One region of the Halobacillus sp. ABH2_015 genome, then DNA from elsewhere that is predicted to be linked to it. Evidence: predicted binding sites of a transcription regulator. Region 1 holds the regulator's gene; the other holds the start of a gene.
What was found. The regulator LexA, encoded in region 1, represses DNA repair genes until DNA is damaged. The targets are predictions, from matches to a motif close to CGAACATATGTTCG.
Positions count from the first base shown of each region.

Region 1 (10,139 bases):
CGAACATCTGCGGTCCGTCTGCTCCCGCTCCCGTTTGAATTTTTCCAATGCCAGATATGTGAGGAATATGATCGAGGAAGCTGTCCGGAGGCACGCGTTTCGTATCATGACAGAAGAGTCCCCGGCAAAAGCGGTACTGATGACGCTTGAAGCCGAAGATTTTTCATTTCCAAAAGACGAAGGGCGTGTCCATTAAAAGGGGATGATACTCATAGATCCCCTTTTTCTGTTATGATGAAGGTGGATGATACAGGTGTAGAAAAGAAGGTGTTTAGATGAGCGCAAATGAACGCGTCATTTTAGTAGCAAGAAAAGATCCGGCGGAGCTGGAGGAACGCTTCCAGTCTTCTTTGGAAGAACTGCAGTCCCTGACAGAAACCGCCGAGGGAGAAGTGTGTAAGATTATTACACAAAAGCGTGACCGGGTTCATCCGGCCACGTATCTTGGTGAGGGTAAGCTGCAGGAAATTAAGGAAGCCGCCGAAGATAATGAGGCGGAACTGATTATATTCAATGATGAGCTTTCTCCAGGACAGCTTCGAAATATTCAGGACATCGCTGAGGTCAGGGTCATTGACCGCAGCCAATTGATTCTGGACATATTTGCCGGCCGGGCACGGACGAAAGAAGGGAAGCTTCAGGTAGAGCTCGCACAGCTGCAGTACCTCCTTCCACGTCTTTCCGGGCAGGGAACGTCACTGTCCCGACTCGGGGGTGGAATCGGAACCCGTGGTCCTGGTGAAACAAAACTTGAGACAGACAGGCGTCATATCCAGCGCCGGATTGATGATATCAAACGACGGCTGGATGCTGTTGTGAAGCAGAGGGAGCAGTATAGAAAGAGGAGAAAAGAAAACCGGGCGTTTCAGGTGGCTATTGTAGGTTACACCAACGCAGGAAAATCGACATTCTTCAATAGAGTCACAGACAGCCGGTCGTTCGAGGAGGACCTTTTGTTTGCGACGCTTGATCCTTTGACACGGCAGATGAGCCTGCCTTCGGGCTTCCAGGCGCTCGTATCGGATACGGTCGGTTTCATTCAGGATCTTCCAACAACGCTGATCGCCGCTTTCCGTTCCACATTGGAAGAGGTAACGGAAGCAGATTTTATCGTTCACATGGTGGATGCGTCCCATCCGGATCACATCCAACAGGAGAAAATCGTGCTGCAGCTGCTCGGAGACCTCGGTGCTTCGCAGCTTCCCATGCTTACGGTCTATAATAAGATGGACCTTCTGAACGAAGATTTCATTCCGGATTCATTTCCTTCTATAACTGTGAGTGTCCATGATTCCATCGATTTGAAGCGGATCCTTCATAAACTCGAAGAGGTACTTAAAGAAGAATGGGACGAGTATGACGTCTTCATCCCTGCTTCTGAAGGGAAACGTCTGCAGCAGTTCAAAACGTACAGCATGGTCACATCGCTTACGTTCCATGAGGATAAGGAAGGGTATGCCCTTCACGGATATATCCATCCCGACCATCCATTGAAACATCAGATTTATTAATAGAAAGAGAGTGCAGCATGAATATTCAAGCTTTGAAAGAACAAGTAGAAACACAAATTACAGATCAACACAGACACATTGCGCGCATCGTTGAAGAAAACCAATCCAAGGTCCTTGATGCCTTTCAAAAACTACGGGTCAGTGATTCCCATTTCAATCCAACAACAGGATATGGGTACGATGATTTCGGCAGAGATACCCTGGAAGCCTTGTATGCCCGGATTTTTAAGGCGGAGGATGCCCTTGTCCGTCCTCAGCTTATTTCAGGCACGCACGCGATTACGACGACACTGTTCGGCGTGCTGCGCCCGGGAGATGAGCTTCTCTACATATCCGGGGATCCTTATGACACGCTGACAGAAGTGATTGGTACAGAGGGTGGAGAGGATAAAGGTTCCCTTAAAGATTTCGGTGTAACGTATCGGTCCACCCCTCTGGATGAGGCGGGTGATTTTTCCAAAGGAAAAATCAAGGAAGCTGTATCGGAGAAAACAAAGGTTGTCGCGATTCAGCGCTCCAAAGGCTATGACAACAGACCTTCCTTCCCCATTAAAAAGATAGAGGAAATCATTTCGTTTGTTCGCAGCTTGAAAGAGGATGTCATCATTTTTGTTGATAATTGTTATGGCGAATTTGTGGAGACAAAAGAACCTCTTGAAGCAGGAGCAGATCTTATCGCGGGATCTTTGATTAAAAATCCTGGTGGAGGGATCGCCCGCATTGGCGGATATATAGCCGGGAAGAAAAGTCTCATTGAATTGTGCAGCTACAGGCTGACAGCTCCGGGGCTCGGTAAGGAAACCGGGGCCAGTTTGAACAGTCTCCAGGAAATGTACCAGGGGATTTTCCTCGCTCCCCACGTCGTAGGGGAAGCGCTGAAAGGAGCTGTCTTCACATCCAGATTTTTAAGTGAATTAGGCTTTGATACGAATCCGTCCTTCGATGCTCCGAGAACGGACTTGATCCAATCCGTCAATTTTGAAAGTGCCGATCAGATGATCCGATTCTGTCAGGCTATTCAGCAGGCATCTCCGGTGAACTCCCATGTAACCCCACAGCCGAGTGCCATGCCTGGTTACGAGGATGAGGTCATTATGGCTGCGGGGACCTTCATACAAGGGGCGAGCCTGGAGCTCACGGCCGACGGTCCTGTACGCCCGCCGTTCACCGCCTATGTACAAGGCGGACTTACGTATGCTCATGTGAAAACAGCTGTGATGAAAGCGGTGCAGGGTCTTGCCGATGAAGGAATGGTAAAGGTGGATTCCAGAGCCTACTAAAGCCCTTACAAAAAAAGCGCGGCTATAGTGTAAACATTCCTCACATATGTTGACATCTTCCCTCTGTCACGTATAATAAAAGTATCATCTTTACGGGAGGAGGCACATCGATGAGTGATGAAATTCGTCGTTCTATGCCGTTGTTCCCGATGGGGATTGTTCAATCGTTAACAGACCTTACAGCCAGGCAGATCCGTTATTATGAGCAGCACGAGCTGATCCACCCTGCCAGGTCTGAAGGGAACCGTCGTATTTTTTCCTTCAATGATGTTGATCGACTGCTTGAAATCAAGGACCTCATTGACCAGGGAGTGAATATGGCGGGAATCAAAAAAGTTCTTAAGCTTGAAGAACAGCCCGAGAACGAGGTATACGATGGAGACCGTGTGAAGGAAGTTCACAATGAATTGACCGATAAACAGCTCCGCCGTATGCTGCAGCAGGAACTATTCACCGCGGGAAGACAAGGAAAACTAGCCATCAGGCAGGGAGAAATGTCAAGATTCTTCCATTAATGAATTTTTGTTGGAGAGGGGTATTTCTATGGGTTTAACAAGAGAAGAAATATTTAAGAAAATCGACGAGGAAAATGTCAAGTTCATCCGTCTGCAGTTCACGGATATGCTGGGCACAATCAAAAATGTGGAGATTCCACTAAGCCAGCTCGACAAAGCACTGGACGGAAAAATGATGTTTGACGGATCCTCCATTGAAGGATTTGTTCGTATCGAGGAGTCAGATATGTACCTGATCCCTGACCTGGATACGTTTGTCGTTTTCCCATGGACGTCAGAAAAAGGGAAAGTGGCCCGATTCATCTGTGATATTTACAACCCGGACGAAACTCCTTTCGAAGGATGCCCGCGCTATAACTTGAAGCGCAACATTAAGAAAATGGAGAAACTCGGATTCTCTGCCTTTAATATCGGTACAGAACCTGAATTTTTCTTGTTTAAATTAGACGAAAAAGGCGACCCATCCCTGGAGCTGAATGACCGTGGCGGTTATTTTGACCTCGCTCCTACCGATCTTGGGGAAAACTGCCGTCGTGATATTGTGCTGGAACTTGAGGAGATGGGCTTTGAAATCGAAGCCTCCCACCACGAGGTTGCCCCGGGTCAGCATGAAATTGATTTTAAATATGCAGATGCTGTGAAACACTGTGATGATATCCAGACCTTCAAGCTTGTTGTTAAAACAATCGCGCGTCAGCACGGTCTGCATGCAACCTTCATGCCGAAGCCTCTGTTTGGTGTGAACGGATCTGGTATGCATGCCAACATGTCCCTCTTTAAGAATGGGAACAATGCGTTCTTTGACGAAAGTGGAAAGGAACAGCTTTCCGATGTGGCTTATCAGTTCACAGCAGGCATTATTAAGCACGCAACAAACTTTACAGCGGTGACCAACCCGACTGTAAACTCCTATAAGCGTCTCGTGCCGGGATATGAAGCGCCATGCTACGTAGCCTGGTCCGGACAGAACCGCAGTCCGCTTGTTCGAGTACCGACGTCCCGTGGCATTAGCACACGTATTGAAGTGAGAAGTGTGGATCCAGCCGCCAACCCTTACATGGCAATGGCAGTCCTGCTTGCTGCGGGTCTTGATGGTGTGGAAAATGGACTTCAGGCTCCAGCACCAGTAGACCGCAACATTTACGTTATGGATAAAAAAGAACGTGAGGCTCACGGTGTCAAAGACCTTCCTGCAACATTATATGATGCATTGGAAGAGCTTCAGGAAGACCCGATCATGGTGGAAGCTCTCGGTGAGCACCTGTTCGAGCATTTCATTGAAGCGAAGGAAATCGAATGGGATATGTTCCGTACCCAGGTTCATCCTTGGGAGCGCGAGCAATATCTGCAGACCTATTAAATAGAAAGACAGAAGGCCCTGACTTACATAAGTCGGGGCTTTTTTATATTTTCCTCAGCATCTGCCGTTGGAATCACCCCGAATCCTGGGAGAAAATCTAACATGGTTCATCATTTTATAGGAAAGGCCGACACCAACGTTCTTATCCAAGCATACATTTGGAGTAGGATGATAGAAGAATGTCCTAGTAAACCCCCTTTTCCAGGAAGGAAGAGTGGAGAGAGGGATGTATATGGCAAGATTAATCAATCCAACAGGGAAATGGAATGGACGTACAGTAGCTTTGGATGATGGACATGGAATGGAAACTCCGGGAAAAAGAACGCCATACATTCAGGAATTAGGCAGACAAATCAAGGAGAACGAATTCAATCGTAAAGTTGTACAGTATTTATCGAACATTCTGCTGGATCATGGATTCCGCGTGCTTCTCGTAGCACCGACAGATGAAGACACACCATTATCCTACAGGACGAGAGCGGCCAATGAGAACAATGCGGATATTTATGTATCCGTTCACTACAATGCTTTTGATGGGTCCTTTGGCGGGGCAGATCCAAACGGAATCGAACTTTACGTCTATCCCGGATATTTGAACCGGTCCGCCGGGCGTCTTGCTTCATCACTTGCGAAATACTTACGCCAGGGCACCGATCAAAACTTCAGAGGGATTAAAGAAGCGAACTTCCACGTTCTACGTGAAACGGATATGCCGGCAGTGTTAACAGAGAACGGCTATATGGATAACAAGCGGGAAGCATTATTGATGATTGACGAACGCTTTCAAAAAGAAGTTGCAGAGGAGCACGCTCGGGGCATTTTAGAATACTTTGGAGTTCTGTTCAATGGCGGAATCGACTATCTTTCGCTTGGGGATACCGGCGCGGAAGTCAAGGAAATGCAGGAGAACTTATTAAAACTGGGTTATACCATGAATGGTTATGGAGCTGACGGCAGCTTCGGTCCTGCCACAGAAGCGGCAGTCAAGGCTTTTCAAAAAGACCAGAAGCTTGAAGTGGACGGCTTTTATGGACCGAAAACGAAAGCGGCTGTGCAGAAAGCCTTGGAAGACCTGGATAAAGGAGAAGAGGAAATGGAAAAATTGGCAGTTGTCATAAATTCTTTTGCGGATTTTCCTGCCGTTGAAGCGCTGGCAATCCGTAAAAATGCATTAATTGCACTTAGAGCCGTAGCAGAAAAACGTCAGGTGGCTGAACAAATTATTGTGGCTGGAGGAGGCACAGATGGGCTTAAGGGGAGTAATTTTATTGACTTGACGGGAAAAACCAGATTGGAAACCTCCCAAAACATTAAAAATTATTTAAGTAAATAAAAGAGCTGCAAAACATTCCAGTGTACATTTCCCTTGTTCCTGCATATAATAAATGTAGAACAAATGTTCGGTTAAGGGGTGTGCACAATGGAAACGATTTTCAAACAGTCTGTAGAAAATAAGAAGATCATCGATATGATCTATCTATCTAAGGGGAAACATTGGTCTCAGCGTTCTGTAAGAGTGATTAAAAACCATCCTGATGCCATCCTTGCTTATTGTCTGCAGAAGAAGAGCGTCCGCACATTTTTGAAGAAGAATATTTATTCTGCTGATTTCCGGAGACGGAATAAAAGAAATCGTACGGGGGCTTCTTAACGTTCATATTCTCATGTTCAATACAAAAAACGGCGGGATTGCTCCCGCCGTTTTTTGTATGTGTATTAATGAACGGTACGGTATAAGCCGACGACTCTTCCGAGAATGGATACATCATTTAAAATGATCGGTTCCATCGTGGCATTTTCAGGCTGAAGACGGATGTGATTCTTCTCTTTAAAGAATCGTTTGACAGTAGCCTCTTCCTCTTCCGTCATAGCCACAACTATATCCCCGTTCTGGGCAGTCTGCTGCTGTCTGACAATGACCATGTCCCCGTCAAGAATGCCTGCCTCAATCATACTTTCTCCTTGAACGATAAGGACGAACGTATTGTCTTCCGATCCTGCAAGCGTATCCGGGAGGGGAACATATTCTTCAATGTTCTCTACCGCCGTAATCGGTGAACCAGCCGTAACTTTACCGATGACAGGGGCATAAGTGGCTTCCCCGCGGGGGATACTGTGGTCTTCTTCCAGATCAATCACTTCGATGGCCCTTGGTTTCGTAGGATCCCTGCGGATATATCCCTTTTTCTCAAGACGGGATAAATGACCGTGGACGGTTGAACTGGAGGCCAGCCCTACAGACTGACCGATCTCCCTTACAGATGGGGGATATCCTTTTAGTAGAACCTGTTCTTTTATGAAATCTAGTATTTCCTGCTGCCGCTTTGAAAGTTTGCTCATAGATTAGCACCTCGTACATAGGATTATAGTAACCACATTGTACCATGCCATCCTCAAAAATACAAACAAGCGTTCGAAAAAAGTCGTTGACAAGAACATACATTCGTCTATAATAGGTATTAGAAAATGCGAACAGAGGTTCTTAGGAACGTTCGTTCTTAAATGGAGGGTTAATTATGTTTAATAAACTATCAAAACTGGACTACACTTATATCGTTTTGTTTATTGTTAGTTTTGCTATTCTCTATTATTCTATGGTTACAAGCGGATAAACCTTGAAAACCAGTAGAAGCGGGGACATACATCATGAGAGTAATCCTATATTGTCGCGTAAGCACGGAAAAAGAGGCCCAGGTCAGCTCCTTGAAAAGACAGAAGGCAGAACTGTATGCCATGGCCGAACACCATGGAATGGAAGTGGCCGCCTGTATAGAGGAGCAGGCGAGCGGGTATGAGATTGAACGGGAAGGTGTTTTCCAGATGCTTGATGCTTTTTCCAATCACGAAGCAGAGGCTCTGTTGGTTCAGGATGAGACGAGGCTGGGCAGGGGAAATACAAAAATCGCTTTGTTCCATCAATTGAACCGGTTGAATGTTAAGGTTTATTCCTTAACCCATAACGGGGAACTGCATCTTTCCGAGTCAGACTCCATGGTTCTTCAGATTGTGGGCATCGTTGAGGAGTACCAGAGAAAAATTCATAATATGAAAATCAGGCGGGGGATGCAGAAAGCGGTCGCCGAAGGCTATGATCCATCTTCGAACCTGTCCAATCAGCATCTGGCAGCGGGGAGAGAGAGGAAGGAATTTCCGATCGAAGAGGTTGTCAGGCTCAGAGGGAGTGATTTGACGTTCAAGGACATTGCGGCAACACTAAGAGGGCTTGGGTATGATGTATCCAAGGCAACGGTTCACCGCCGCTATCAAGAGTACATATCACTTGAAAAAGAAGAATAGGCAGGTTACTATAGGAACATAAGGGAGACAAGAGTCTTAGGGCTGCTTGTCTTTTTCATGTTCTAAAGCTGATCCAGACTATAAAAAAAGGAGAAGGATCTATGTTATCTCAAGAAAAATTGGACCGTATAAACGAATTAGCCAATAAATCAAAGCAGCAGGAATTATCGGAAGAAGAGAAAAGCGAACAGAAGAACCTGCGTCAGGAATATTTACAAAGTGCCCGTAAATCATTCAAAAACCAGTTGAAAGGTGTCACGGTTATCGATCCTGCCGGGAATGATGTGACTCCTGCCAAACTGCGTCAAATGCAGGAAAACGAAAAGAAAAACTAAACGACTGAACCGATCCGCATCTTCTTTAAAAGGTGCGGATTTTTTTCGTTTAATTCTACAGAAACACGGGGAAATTAAGGAAGGGCGGAGGACAAAAGTTTGCACAACGCCTTGTTTCATTATAGGATAATACATGGTACATATACCTGTACAGAAAGGGGATTATTGGAAATGGCAAAAAGTCTTGAACAAACTTCAATTGATACCATTCGAACACTAACGATCGACGCAGTAGAAAAAGCAAGTTCCGGTCACCCGGGTATGCCTATGGGGGCTGCTCCAATGGCTTATAAACTCTGGACGGAATTTATGGATCATAATCCTAAAAATTCAAACTGGTTCGACCGCGACCGTTTCGTCCTCTCCGCAGGACATGGATCCATGCTTCTATACAGCCTTCTGCACCTTTCCGGCTATAACGTGACAATGGATGATCTAAAATCATTCCGTCAGTGGGATTCTAAAACTCCCGGACACCCGGAATATGGACATACAGACGGTGTGGAAGCAACAACCGGTCCTCTGGGACAGGGACTCGCAATGGCAACCGGAATGGCGATGGCTGAAGCCCACCTTGCCGGAAAATACAACCGCGAAGGCTACAACGTCGTGGACCACTATACATTCTCCATCTGCGGTGACGGTGATTTGATGGAAGGAGTTTCCCAGGAATCTGCTTCGCTTGCCGGCCACCTTGGTCTTGGAAAGCTGGTTGTCCTTTATGACTCCAACGATATTTCTCTTGATGGAGATCTTGACCGTTCCTTCAGTGAAAGTGTTGAAAAACGCTATGAAGCATATGGTTGGGAAGTTATCCGTGTTGAGGATGGTACCGACGTGGAAACGATCGGACAAGCGATCCAGCAGGCAAAAGCCAACACATCCCAGCCGACGATGATCGAAGTGAAGACTGTGATCGGCTATGGTTCTCCTAACAAGTCCGGTAAATCTGATTCGCACGGTGCTCCACTGGGCGAAGAAGAAGGAACAGCTGCCAAACAGTTTTACGGATGGGAACACGAACCATTCCATGTTCCTGATGAAGTATACCAGGACTTCCAGGATAAAGTTCAGAAAAATGGCGAGGACAAAGAGCAGTCCTGGAACGAATTGATGGCTTCCTACAAAGAAGCTTATCCAGAGCTTGCGGAAGAACTGGAAGCTGCTATCCGTGGAGAGCTGCCTGAAGGATGGGAGAAGGAACTTCCATCTTATAAAGTGGGCGAAGACAGTCCGGCTACCCGTGCAGCATCTGGTGACGCCATCAATGCATTGTCCAAAGCCGTTCCATATTTCTTTGGTGGAAGTGCGGACCTTGCAGGATCCAACAAAACGGCTGTGAAAGGCGAAGAAGATTTCTCCCGTGAGAATTACGCAGGCCGCAACATCTGGTTCGGTGTACGTGAATTCGCTATGGCAGCTGCCCTGAACGGTATGGGGCTTCACGGCGGATTGAAAGTTTATGCTGGAACATTCTTCGTATTCAGTGACTACCTTCGTCCAGCGGTTCGACTGTCAGCTCTTATGAGTCTTCCGGTCAATTATGTGTTCACTCACGATTCCGTTGCTGTAGGGGAAGACGGCCCGACCCACGAACCTGTGGAACAGCTGGCTTCTTTAAGAGCAATGCCGAACCTTTCCGTGCTTCGTCCGGCGGATGGGAACGAAACCAATGCAGCGTGGAGGCTTGCTCTTGAGTCCGAAGATAAGCCATCAGCCCTTGTGTTGACTCGTCAGGGGCTTCCTACACTGGAAGGAACAGAAGAGCATGCATACGAAGGTATGAAACGTGGGGCTTACATTTTGAGTGATTCAGATAAAGATGAGCCGGATGCCATTCT
Region 1 covers NZ_JBSWUG010000002.1:1,671,871-1,682,009, forward strand. The annotation lists gene ACXAD6_RS08870 (AAA family ATPase) at 1-196, shown strand, start outside; gene hflX (GTPase HflX) at 276-1,511, shown strand; gene ACXAD6_RS08880 (methionine gamma-lyase family protein) at 1,529-2,791, shown strand; gene ACXAD6_RS08885 (MerR family transcriptional regulator) at 2,902-3,306, shown strand; gene glnA (type I glutamate--ammonia ligase) at 3,335-4,666, shown strand; gene ACXAD6_RS08895 (N-acetylmuramoyl-L-alanine amidase) at 4,899-5,999, shown strand; gene ACXAD6_RS08900 (hypothetical protein) at 6,087-6,317, shown strand; gene lexA (transcriptional repressor LexA) at 6,383-7,006, opposite strand; gene ACXAD6_RS08910 (YneB family resolvase-like protein) at 7,313-7,963, shown strand; gene ACXAD6_RS08915 (DUF896 domain-containing protein) at 8,065-8,298, shown strand; gene tkt (transketolase) at 8,470-10,139, shown strand, end outside.

Region 2 (10,139 bases), 1.5 Mb from region 1:
AGCGCAGAAACAATTTGCTGAAGCGAATTACGAGTATCCGGTAAACCCTGATGTCGAAGCTTCTGAACTGCTTCAAAGCTGGGGTGAGTTCAAAGAGCAGGACATCTCTCTTAATGAACTTGGAGAAAACAACGATCGTGCCATTCAAATTATGAATGAAGTTGGCTGGAAATAAGCAAAAACCGCATCATGCCCGTCATGATGCGGTTTTTTTCTATACAAAACAGATGAGAACTGTTATCATTATTACGGACTCAACCTTGAATGAAGCAAGTCTTCAGGCTTTTTTCATTCAAGGCTGAGGGACTGGTAGAAAAGGACGTGTCCTCTTTGAATGTACGGCGAAGACTGCCTGCTTATAGAAATAGCTGGTCAATACTCAGTTTAATCATTGTCATCTTAATTCTCGTCCCCAACGTGACGATCTTATATAACTTCTTTACGAAAAAAGCAGAAAATTGGGAGCATATTACAGAATATATACTTCCGGATTTATTGAAAAACACATCCCTGCTTATCGTTTTCACCGGGCTGTTAACCATTATCATAGGCACAAGCCTCGCCTGGTTGATTTCTGCTTATGATTTCCCGTTGAAAAAGTTTTTTAAGTGGGCGCTTATCTTACCGCTCGCGATTCCTCCTTACATTGCCGGATACACGTACAATGGGATCTTGAATTACACAGGAGTGATCCAGACGACTTTGCGGAACACGTGGGGGATCGAAGTGGACCAGAAATACTTCGATATTCTGAATCTTCCGGGTGCTGTTTTTATTTTCACTCTTTTTCTATATCCGTACGTGTATACGATTACAAGAGCATTTCTCGCCAATCAGTCTGCATCTTTAATTGAAAATGCCCGGCTGCTTGGAGGATCGCCGCTGGAAGTGTTTTTCCGGGTGGTCCTGCCGATCTCCCGTGGAGCTGTCGTCGGGGGTGTCAGCCTTGTTCTCCTTGAGGTTCTGAATGATTACGGGGTGGTGCAGTACTTTGGTGTTCCTACATTCAGTACGGCCATCTTCCAAACATGGTTTGGTATGAATGACTTGAATTCAGCCATTAAATTATCAGCGACCCTGATGTTTATCGTCTTTTCTATTTTGATTTTGGAAAAATTGCTGCGCGGCCGGAAGAAATACGCGGCTACGACGGCAAAAGCCCGTCCGCTGCGTGCTGTTCAACTAAGCAGAGGACGTGGCTGGGCCGCCTTCAGTTATTGTCTGGCCATCTTCATGCTCGGGTTTCTTATCCCGTTGATCCAGCTTTTGGACTGGATGTTGTTAACCTTTGAAAAAGTAGCATCTCCTGAATTTTTAACGTTGATCTGGAATTCCCTGTTCGTATCCCTGGTTGGAGCGCTGTTGATTGTTCTTTTTGCTGTGATTATCGGCAACTTCGCCCGCACGCATCAGAGCCGGCTGTCGAAATCTGCAGCCAAAGTGACGATTCTCGGCTATTCCATTCCTGGAGCCGTCATTGCTGTCGGTATCAGCACGGTCTTTATTGAACTGGACAGTGGCCTCTCCCGTTTCTATGAATCCACAGGGATGGAAAGCCGGCTGTTTTTGAGCACAAGTTTAGTCATTCTGATTTCGTCCTATATCATTCGTTTTTTGGCGATTGGGTACAATTCCATCGAGTCCGGATTCGATAAAATCGGAAACAAGTATACGGAAGCCTCACGAATGCTTGGTATGAATATGACGAAGACCTTTTTCAAAGTGGATGTAAAAATGCTGCGGGCACCGCTGATCAGCGGGTTTCTACTTGCCTTTATTGAGATCATTAAAGAACTGCCGCTGACGTTGATTCTGCGTCCATTTAACTTCGGAACGCTTTCGACCAATGCTTTTAAATATGCCAGTGATGAGCAGATTCATGAAGCGGCGTTGTCTTCTCTCATCATAGTCGTCATTAGTGCAGCGGCTGTCTTTATTTTTCATCAGGTCTTAGAAAAGGAGTCGAATTGATATGTATGTTGAAATCAAAGATCTCTGTTTTGGGTATGCCAATTCCAAAGAACGAACCGTCCATGGCTTTAACCTGGATATTGAGCAGGGCGAAATCATTTCCATCCTGGGCGAGAGTGGCAGTGGGAAAAGTACCGTCCTCCGTCTCCTGTGCGGTTTGGAAATCCCTGAAAAAGGGACGATCCACATCGCAGGCCGTACGATGACAGATGATCGGACATTTGTAGCTCCTGAAAAAAGAGGCATCGGCATTGTCTTTCAGGATTATGCGCTGTTTCCGCATATGACGGTGTATGAGAATGTGAAGTTCGGGTTGAAAAAATGGAAGAGGAAGGACCGCAGCCGCAGAGTGCAGGAAGTGCTGGAGCTTGTGAACATGGGGGACTTTTCAAAACGGTACCCCCATGAACTGAGTGGAGGACAGCAGCAACGGATCGCTTTGGCCCGCTCTCTGGCACCCGCGCCGGAGCTGCTGTTGTTGGATGAACCATTCAGTAACCTTGATGCGGATCTGCAGGTAAAAATAAGAAATGAGCTCAAAGCCATCCTTAAGCAAACGGGTACGACCTGCATCTTTGTGACGCACGACCGGGAGGATTCCCGCGCCCTTGCCGATCGTATGGTTACGATGAGAGACGGGGCATCTTATGACTGGGACTCCTTATGTACGACACGTGAAGAAGAAAGTCAGAAGCCTGAGCTGGTTCGGCTGAAATAGGTAAAAAGCGCTCGACATCCTCAGCGGAGGTGGTCGAGCGCTTTTTCATTGCGTTTGACGATTTGATCGAACCGTTTCTGGAACCATTCGATTTCCGTGTCATTCAGTGGATCGGTCACAATGTGGCCGGAAAGTTCGTACAGCTTCGTCAAGATCCTGTCCCGGACATCCGCTACAGTAAGGGGGGTGTCGAGCAGTTCGTTAAGAGAAGCCATGACAGACGGATCGATATCCGGGTAGGTGAATCGTGTTTCTTCATTCTTTTTTCCGATTTCATAAAAGTTCTTCAACAGGGAGGCTCTTTCAGCTCCGCTCCCCGTGACGTCCAGATAGATCTGCACAGCGGAGCCGTTTTTTACCCGGCGTTGGGAAATGCCGGCAAATTTCTTCCCGTTGATGCTGAGGTCATAGGTGCCCGGACAGTAGGACCGCGTGATTTCATACGCTTCAATCTCATCGGTCACATCCTGGAACAGGTAGTGGATAAATGAAACCATCGCATCGTAGCCTTCATGGATGTTTACTTCCTTTGAGTCTGGGAAAATGAAGGAGAGGTTCATGACACCTTCATCCAACACGACGGCAAGGCCGCCGGAGTTACGGACGACAACCTGGTAGCCGCCGGCTTTCAAATATTCGATGGCTTCATCGATGTAGGGCAGACGGGCATCGGGAATCCCGAGGACGACGGTATGATGATGCACCCATAAGCGGGCCGTCGTCGGACTGATGCGCTCTCCGACGGAGATGGACAGAGTGTCGTCCATGGCGAACGACTGAAGAGCTGAAAACGAAGGTCCAAGACTGCTTTGATCGATGAAGCGGTAGGTATTGGTTTTTAATAAGGTATGGATTGTACTCATGCACATTCGAACTCCTTTACATACAGCACCATCTATTATAGCAAATATCGGTTGTTGCATGAATAAGTGAACCGTTGTAAAATCTCCGATGGGTTAAAAAAAGTCGTCGGTCAAAAGGGATAGGGACAGGGAAGAGACCTCACCCCTGTCATTTTTTGTCTGTCAAGACGTTTTTTTGTCGGATATAAAGGTATATAATAGTTAAAAATGTCGTCAGGAAAGGACAAGCGGATGGCTTATCGTGATGAGAAACTAAGTGAAGAAAAAGTATTTAAAGACCCGGTTCACCGTTATGTCCATGTACGGGAGCGGGTCATATGGGATTTGATCGGAACGTCTGAATTCCAGCGGCTGCGACGTGTGAAGCAGCTGGGAACTTCTTATTTGACGTTCCATGGAGCGGAGCACAGCCGCTTCAACCACTCGCTCGGTGTGTATGAAATCGTGAGACGGATCATTGAGAACTTCAAGGACCGGCCGCATTGGAATCAGGAGGAGCGGCTGCTTTGTCTTTGTGCGGCGCTTCTGCATGACCTCGGCCACGGCCCGTTTTCCCATTCCTTTGAGAAGGTGTACAAGCTGGATCATGAGGAATTCACCCAGGCCATTCTGCTTGGGGATACCGAGGTTAATCAGGTCCTCAGACGTGTGGAAAAAGGATTTCCGAAAAAGGTTGCCGATGTCATTAACAAAACGTATGAAAATAAGCTGGTCGTCAGTTTGATTTCCAGTCAGATTGACGCCGACCGGATGGATTACCTGCAGCGTGACGCTTACTTCACGGGGGTCAGCTATGGTCATTTCGATATGGAGCGGATTCTCAGAGTCATGCGTCCGATGGAAGATCAGGTCGTAGTGAAGGAAAGCGGCATGCATGCGGTGGAAGACTACATTATGAGCCGGTACCAGATGTACTGGCAGGTTTATTTCCACCCGGTCACCCGCAGTGCGGAAGTCATTTTGACAAAGATTCTGCACCGGGCAAAAGAGCTGTATGACGATGGCTATACATTCAAGCTGGAACCGGTCCATTTCCTTTCCTTTTTTGAAGGGAAACCGAGCTTGAAGGAGTATTTAGCTTTAGATGAAGCCGTTGTGCTTTACTATTTCCAGATGTGGATGGAAGAAGAGGACGATGTATTGAGTGATCTCTGCCAGCGGTTCGTGAACCGGCGGCTGTTCAAATACATCGAATTCAATCCGAATGCCCAGATGAATGAATGGATGGAGCTGTATAAGCTGTTCACCAAAGCGGGATTGAACCCGGATTATTACCTTGTCGTGGATTCCAGTTCCGACCTGCCTTATGATTTCTACCGCCCCGGCGAAGAGGGGGAGCGCCTGCCGATTCATCTGCTGCAGCCGAGCGGTGAATTGAAGGAGCTGTCCAGACTATCGGATATTGTCGAGTCGATTTCCGGGAAGAAACGGACGGATCATAAGCTGTATATTCCTCTCGACCGCCTTGAGGAAATGTCCAATCGAAGTAAAACGAAGAAGCGGATTATGGAAATATTGTTTGGATAAGGAGTGAACCTCCATGTTGGAGAATCATGCGAAGTTGATGCAGTTTTTTTCAAGCACGGAAGAAATCGTCGGAAGGAAGAAACTGCAGAAGATGATCTATATCTTGAAAAAGTGTGAAATCCCATTTGAGGAACGGTACCAATTCCATTTTTACGGCCCCTATTCAGAGGAACTGACGCTCCGGGTAGAGGAAATGTGCAACCTGGGATTTGTAACGGAAACGAGAGAAGAGAAGAAGAATTATTACCAGTACCGCTATCAGCTGACCGACAGCGGCCGCGATTTTCTCAAGCATTATGAAATGGACCTGCCGCCTCTGAATCAGCACATTGATCTGATGAATGAACGGAGCTCAAGGTTTTTAGAGCTCGTTTCAACGATGCTTTTCTTTGAGGACCTGCCGAAAGAAGAGGTCGCCGAAAAAGTGTTTACAGTCAAGAGTGCCCAGAAGTATTCAGACGAAGACATTGAAGAAGGCTGGACCTTCATCGAAACGATCCGCGGTATGCATTAGATAGGAATAAAAAGTACGTGTCCGTTGGAGTTGTCTTGTATGTCGTGTGGATGGTCACGCTCCGCATAGACGACGTGCGAAGGAAAATGGATGTATGGTTCGAGAAAAGAAAAAATAGAGCGCAGTTTCTCAGATTGGGAAGAACGATGTGGACTGCGTTACTGCCGTTAGATTGTCCTCCACCTGGCCCGAGCGTATGTGTGAAGGGCAATCTTTTTTATGCTCCTGGAGGAAAAGGCTTGCACAGAAGAACAGGAATGCCTGGGAAAGGATGAGAAAATGGCCATACCGTCGTTACATACCGAGCATTACCGTCTTCGGGGTCTGCGGGAAGAAGACGCCGTTTCTTTGTTCCCGTTCATGGGGGACGGCGGAACGATGAAGTATATCACGGCCCATCCGGTTCAGAATATCGAGGAGATGAGAAAACAAGTTGGAGCGTACTTGACGGCTTATGAGGAGAAGCGCGAAATCCCCTGGGTGATCGAAGACCCGAGTGGAGACGTTATTGGATTTTTCCGGTTTCATAAGCTTCATCACTGGCACAGGAAAGCGGAGATGGGAGTAGTCATCTCTCCCGGATATCAGCGTTCAGGCGTCATGTCTGAATTGATGGCCGCCATTCTCCGGTACGGGTTTGAGGAGCTGCAGCTGAACAGAATCGTCGGAGATATATTTGCAGAAAATCAGGGGTCGAGGAAACTTCTTGAACGATATGGATTTCAGGAGGAAGGGACACTTCGTCAGACGGATTTTGATGGGGAGAGGTTTCAGGATACGGTTGTCTTCTCTATGCTGAAGGAAGAATACCTGGCCTTGAACAAACGTTTGACCAATAAGGAAGAGTGACCGCTGCCCTTTCACTCCACCATCCCGGTGGTTCTATGTTAAAATAGGGGCAAAACGTACGGGCTTGTAAAGGAGGTTCGCTGAATCATGAAAGAATTCGATCAGTTTAAGAAAAATAGTGACAGCAGTGATAAGAAGAAAAATCAATTTACGATCATCAAAGATGATGCGACAGACGGGCACGGCGGCTACGGGGTAGGCTCCATCAGTCTTGAGAATATGACCCCGGTCATCGTCGATCCCAATGAAGAAGAAGCTTATGTGGACATGGGGGCGCTTCATGCCCGCAGTAAAGTAGAGAAGCGGATCAAATTCATCACAGATAAAGACGTGGTGGCCAATGGCCTTCATTACTGGATTGCCTGGGTGACGGTGGATTACCGTGGAGGGAATCCCTGCTACTACGGAGTGGCTGCCAGTGAAATCATCGTCGATCGTTCCATCAAGCGAGGGTATAAGCTGATGCCGGAGCACGTGAATCATATGGACAAATCGTTAAAAGGACGCTTTGTTGTCGAGCACGTGGATGAAAAGAGCAGAAAAATTCTTGGAGAATATCTTCGTGAATTCAAACCGGAGCTCTGGGAAAATACGGCTCAGGAATTGAAGGCTGCGTTAGGCGTTTCATAAGAGGGGAGCCTGCCGGGACAACCGGCGGCTTTTTTTATGCCTCGTTTTTTCAGGTATTCTGGAGAAAGGGATCTTTTTTTCACTTCTCCTGTAACTTCCAGTTTACGCTGTCCTTTTTTATGATAGAATAAGAACAAATGTTCGTGATTGAGGAGGGGCATGATGGATAATCGTAATCGGGATCGAGGAACCATTAAGTGGACGTCTTTGATGCTGCCGGAACATGTGGAGATGGTGAAAAAGCTGTGGAAAGAGGATCAGCGCGTGGAAAAAGGCATCATTGATGAACAGAAGGCGGTCGAAATCGACTTTTTGCTGCAGAGGGCGGTGAAGGATGATTTAACCGTCCGTCTGAGGGTCCATAATGGATTTGATTATGAAGAATGTCTGCTGAAGGTCCAGGAGGTAAGCCGGTGGGAAAGAGTTGTCAAAGGGATCCACTGGGAAACGAAGGAACAGGTCCGCTTTCCCTTGGAGGATATCATTGATTTAACGATCGCCTGAGCTTGATTTACCGGAATGTTCATAAAATACGGATAGATCTCTGTGATTCGTATTGACGAACCTTTGACGTGGTAATATATTAAGTAATACATGGATCGTACATGATTGACTAGGACAGAGAAAACGACCGGCTTGTGACCGGTCGTTTTCTCTGTCTTTTTTATTATCGCTCCAAATCCGACCATTCCTTTTTGCGAATGAACGTGATCATGGAGCAGACTGCATTATCTTAGAATCAAGGATCCCCTTCCGTTTCACAAAAGGTCAATCTTTTGTCCATCTCTCCATAGGGTAGGTCACGAGAAGCGTTCGGTGGTGACGCCTGCGGGAACAGCGCGAGCCGAAGATCCACTTGGGCAGGTGATTTTCCTACCCAAGTTAGCTGAGGCCGTGCCCGCGGCAAGCATCCACCGATAAGCGGAACGTGACCTCAGACACAACGTGCGTACAAGTACTGTGTGACAAGAGCTTTCTCCGTGCTTTTCTATTGCTGGTTGAAGATCGGACTTTTTTGGTTAGAAGAACCAGTCCACGACATCTTTAAACCATGGGTCGTCCTCGAATTCATCATTGATATCCTTTTCTTCACTGCCTCCGCATACTTTTTTCGGTATGTCCGCTTTTTCCATGTAGACGAGCCGCTCCTGAGGGCAGTCAGGTCCGGCAAGGTAGCCGGTATCAGGGTCAATGTAGACCCCCTTCACACCTGGTGGAGGTACGAAAGCCGCTGAAGGGAGAGCTTCGTGAATGCCCTCCATCGTATCCGCCCAGATGGACTTGGCATATCGGTGATCATTGAACGTTTCCAAAGGGCGCCCTCCTTCATCGTAACCGATCCATACACCTGTAACGTATTGCGGACTGAAACCGATCATCCAGCTGTCCGTATCTGTAGTTCCTGATTTGCCTCCATACATCCGGGTCAGTTTTCCGTTAACAGGTGTGCCTGTCACAGAAGCGTAAGAGGCATCAAGGGCCGGATCGAACATCCCTGTCATCATATGGGTGACGGTAAAGGCCGTTTCCTGATTGACAGGGTCATCTTTCAAAAGGACCGGTTCATATTCATATAACACATGTTCATGCCGGTCGGTAATTTTTTCAATCGTATGCCCTTCGAGAGAGTCAGATCCTTTGACCATCTTTCCGTACGCCGTGATCATGTCGTACAAGGATATGGATGAATAGCCTAGGGCAAGAGAGGGGTGGGGTTCAAAAGCCCCCTCTAGACCAAACGTTTTCATCGTTTCGACAAGCTTTTCCGGACCGATATCCATATGGGTGGATACGGCATAAATGTTATCGGATACAGCAAGAGCTTGAGCCATTGTTATCGGCTTATCGGCATACTGATCGTTGAAATTGGCTGGAACATACGGGTCGCTCTTTCCTTCGACGGGGAATTCCACCGGCTTGCTTTCGCGCATCGTGACCGGCGATTCTCCGGCCTCCAGTGCACTGTAATAAAGCAGCGGCTTAATGGTGGATCCGATCGGCCGTTTTGCCTGAACCGCCCTGTTGAACGGACTTTCCTCATAATTTTTGCCCCCGATCAGTGCGGTGACAGCGCCGGTGCGGCTGTCCATAACGACTGCGGCCGTTTGGACGTCATGGCCGTCTGGAAGGTGCCGGGCGGCCATTTCTTCCAGTGTGTCCTGATGTTCTTCATTAAGAGTCGTATGGATGTGGTACCCACCAGTCTGGATGCTTTCTCTGTCCACGCCCAGCAGCCGGGCTGCTTCGGAAATGACCTCATCCTGAAAATAGGGAGCGGTTTCCTGTATCTTTTCATTCTGACCATCCGCATAATTCAAGCTGGCTTCCACAGCTTTCTCTTTTTCTGTCGAAGTAATATAGCCGTGGCGCTCCATCTCCGTTAAAATTTGCCCCTGCCTGGATACGGCTTTCTCTTCATTGTTCAGAGGAGAATAGTAGCTGGGCCCTTTCGGTATGCCGGCAAGCATGGAGGCTTCTGTGAGGGAAAGTTCCCCGGCATGCTTACTGAAATAGTGGCGGCTCGCTGCTTCAATGCCATAAGCCCCGTGGCCGTAATAAATAGTGTTCAGGTACCCCTCTAAAATTTCGTCTTTGTTATAGAAGATTTCCAGTCGCAGGGCATACATCGCCTCATAGAGTTTGCGTTTCCATGTTTTATCGTGCGAAAGATATAGGTTGCGGGCATACTGCTGGGTAATCGTGCTTGCTCCCTGGGCCATGCGCATCTGCTTTAAATCGGTTAAGGCAGCAGCGGCAATCCGTTTGAAATCGAAGCCGAAATGGTTGTAAAACCGCCGGTCTTCAATGGCAAGGGTTGCGTCCTTAATCGACTGGGGCATATCCTCAATCGCGATCCAATACCTTTCCTCGGCCCCTTTGTCCTCCCCGATCACCTCTCCACTGCTGCCGTAGATGAGTGTATTCTGTTCCGTCGTCAAGGACGGGGGGCCCTGGATAATCGCTGTCATGACTACAGCAATGACAGCGATCACGCCGAGGATGGCACCGGCTCCCGTCAGTTTAAGGCTGATGATCAGCCATTTGTAAGAAGTTTTGATAAATGACC
Region 2 covers NZ_JBSWUG010000002.1:3,131,480-3,141,618, reverse strand. The annotation lists gene ACXAD6_RS16365 (Fe(3+) ABC transporter substrate-binding protein) at 1-175, shown strand, start outside; gene ACXAD6_RS16360 (ABC transporter permease) at 331-1,971, shown strand; gene ACXAD6_RS16355 (ABC transporter ATP-binding protein) at 1,973-2,689, shown strand; gene lipL (octanoyl-[GcvH]:protein N-octanoyltransferase) at 2,710-3,552, opposite strand; gene ACXAD6_RS16345 (HD domain-containing protein) at 3,784-5,079, shown strand; gene ACXAD6_RS16340 (YwgA family protein) at 5,093-5,593, shown strand; gene ACXAD6_RS16335 (GNAT family N-acetyltransferase) at 5,873-6,442, shown strand; gene ACXAD6_RS16330 (YwhD family protein) at 6,530-7,072, shown strand; gene ACXAD6_RS16325 (YolD-like family protein) at 7,235-7,576, shown strand; gene ACXAD6_RS16320 (transglycosylase domain-containing protein) at 8,092-10,139, opposite strand, start outside.
Region 2: a site for LexA is predicted at 7,203-7,216, ahead of ACXAD6_RS16325 (YolD-like family protein). Genes of this name have one in related genera too.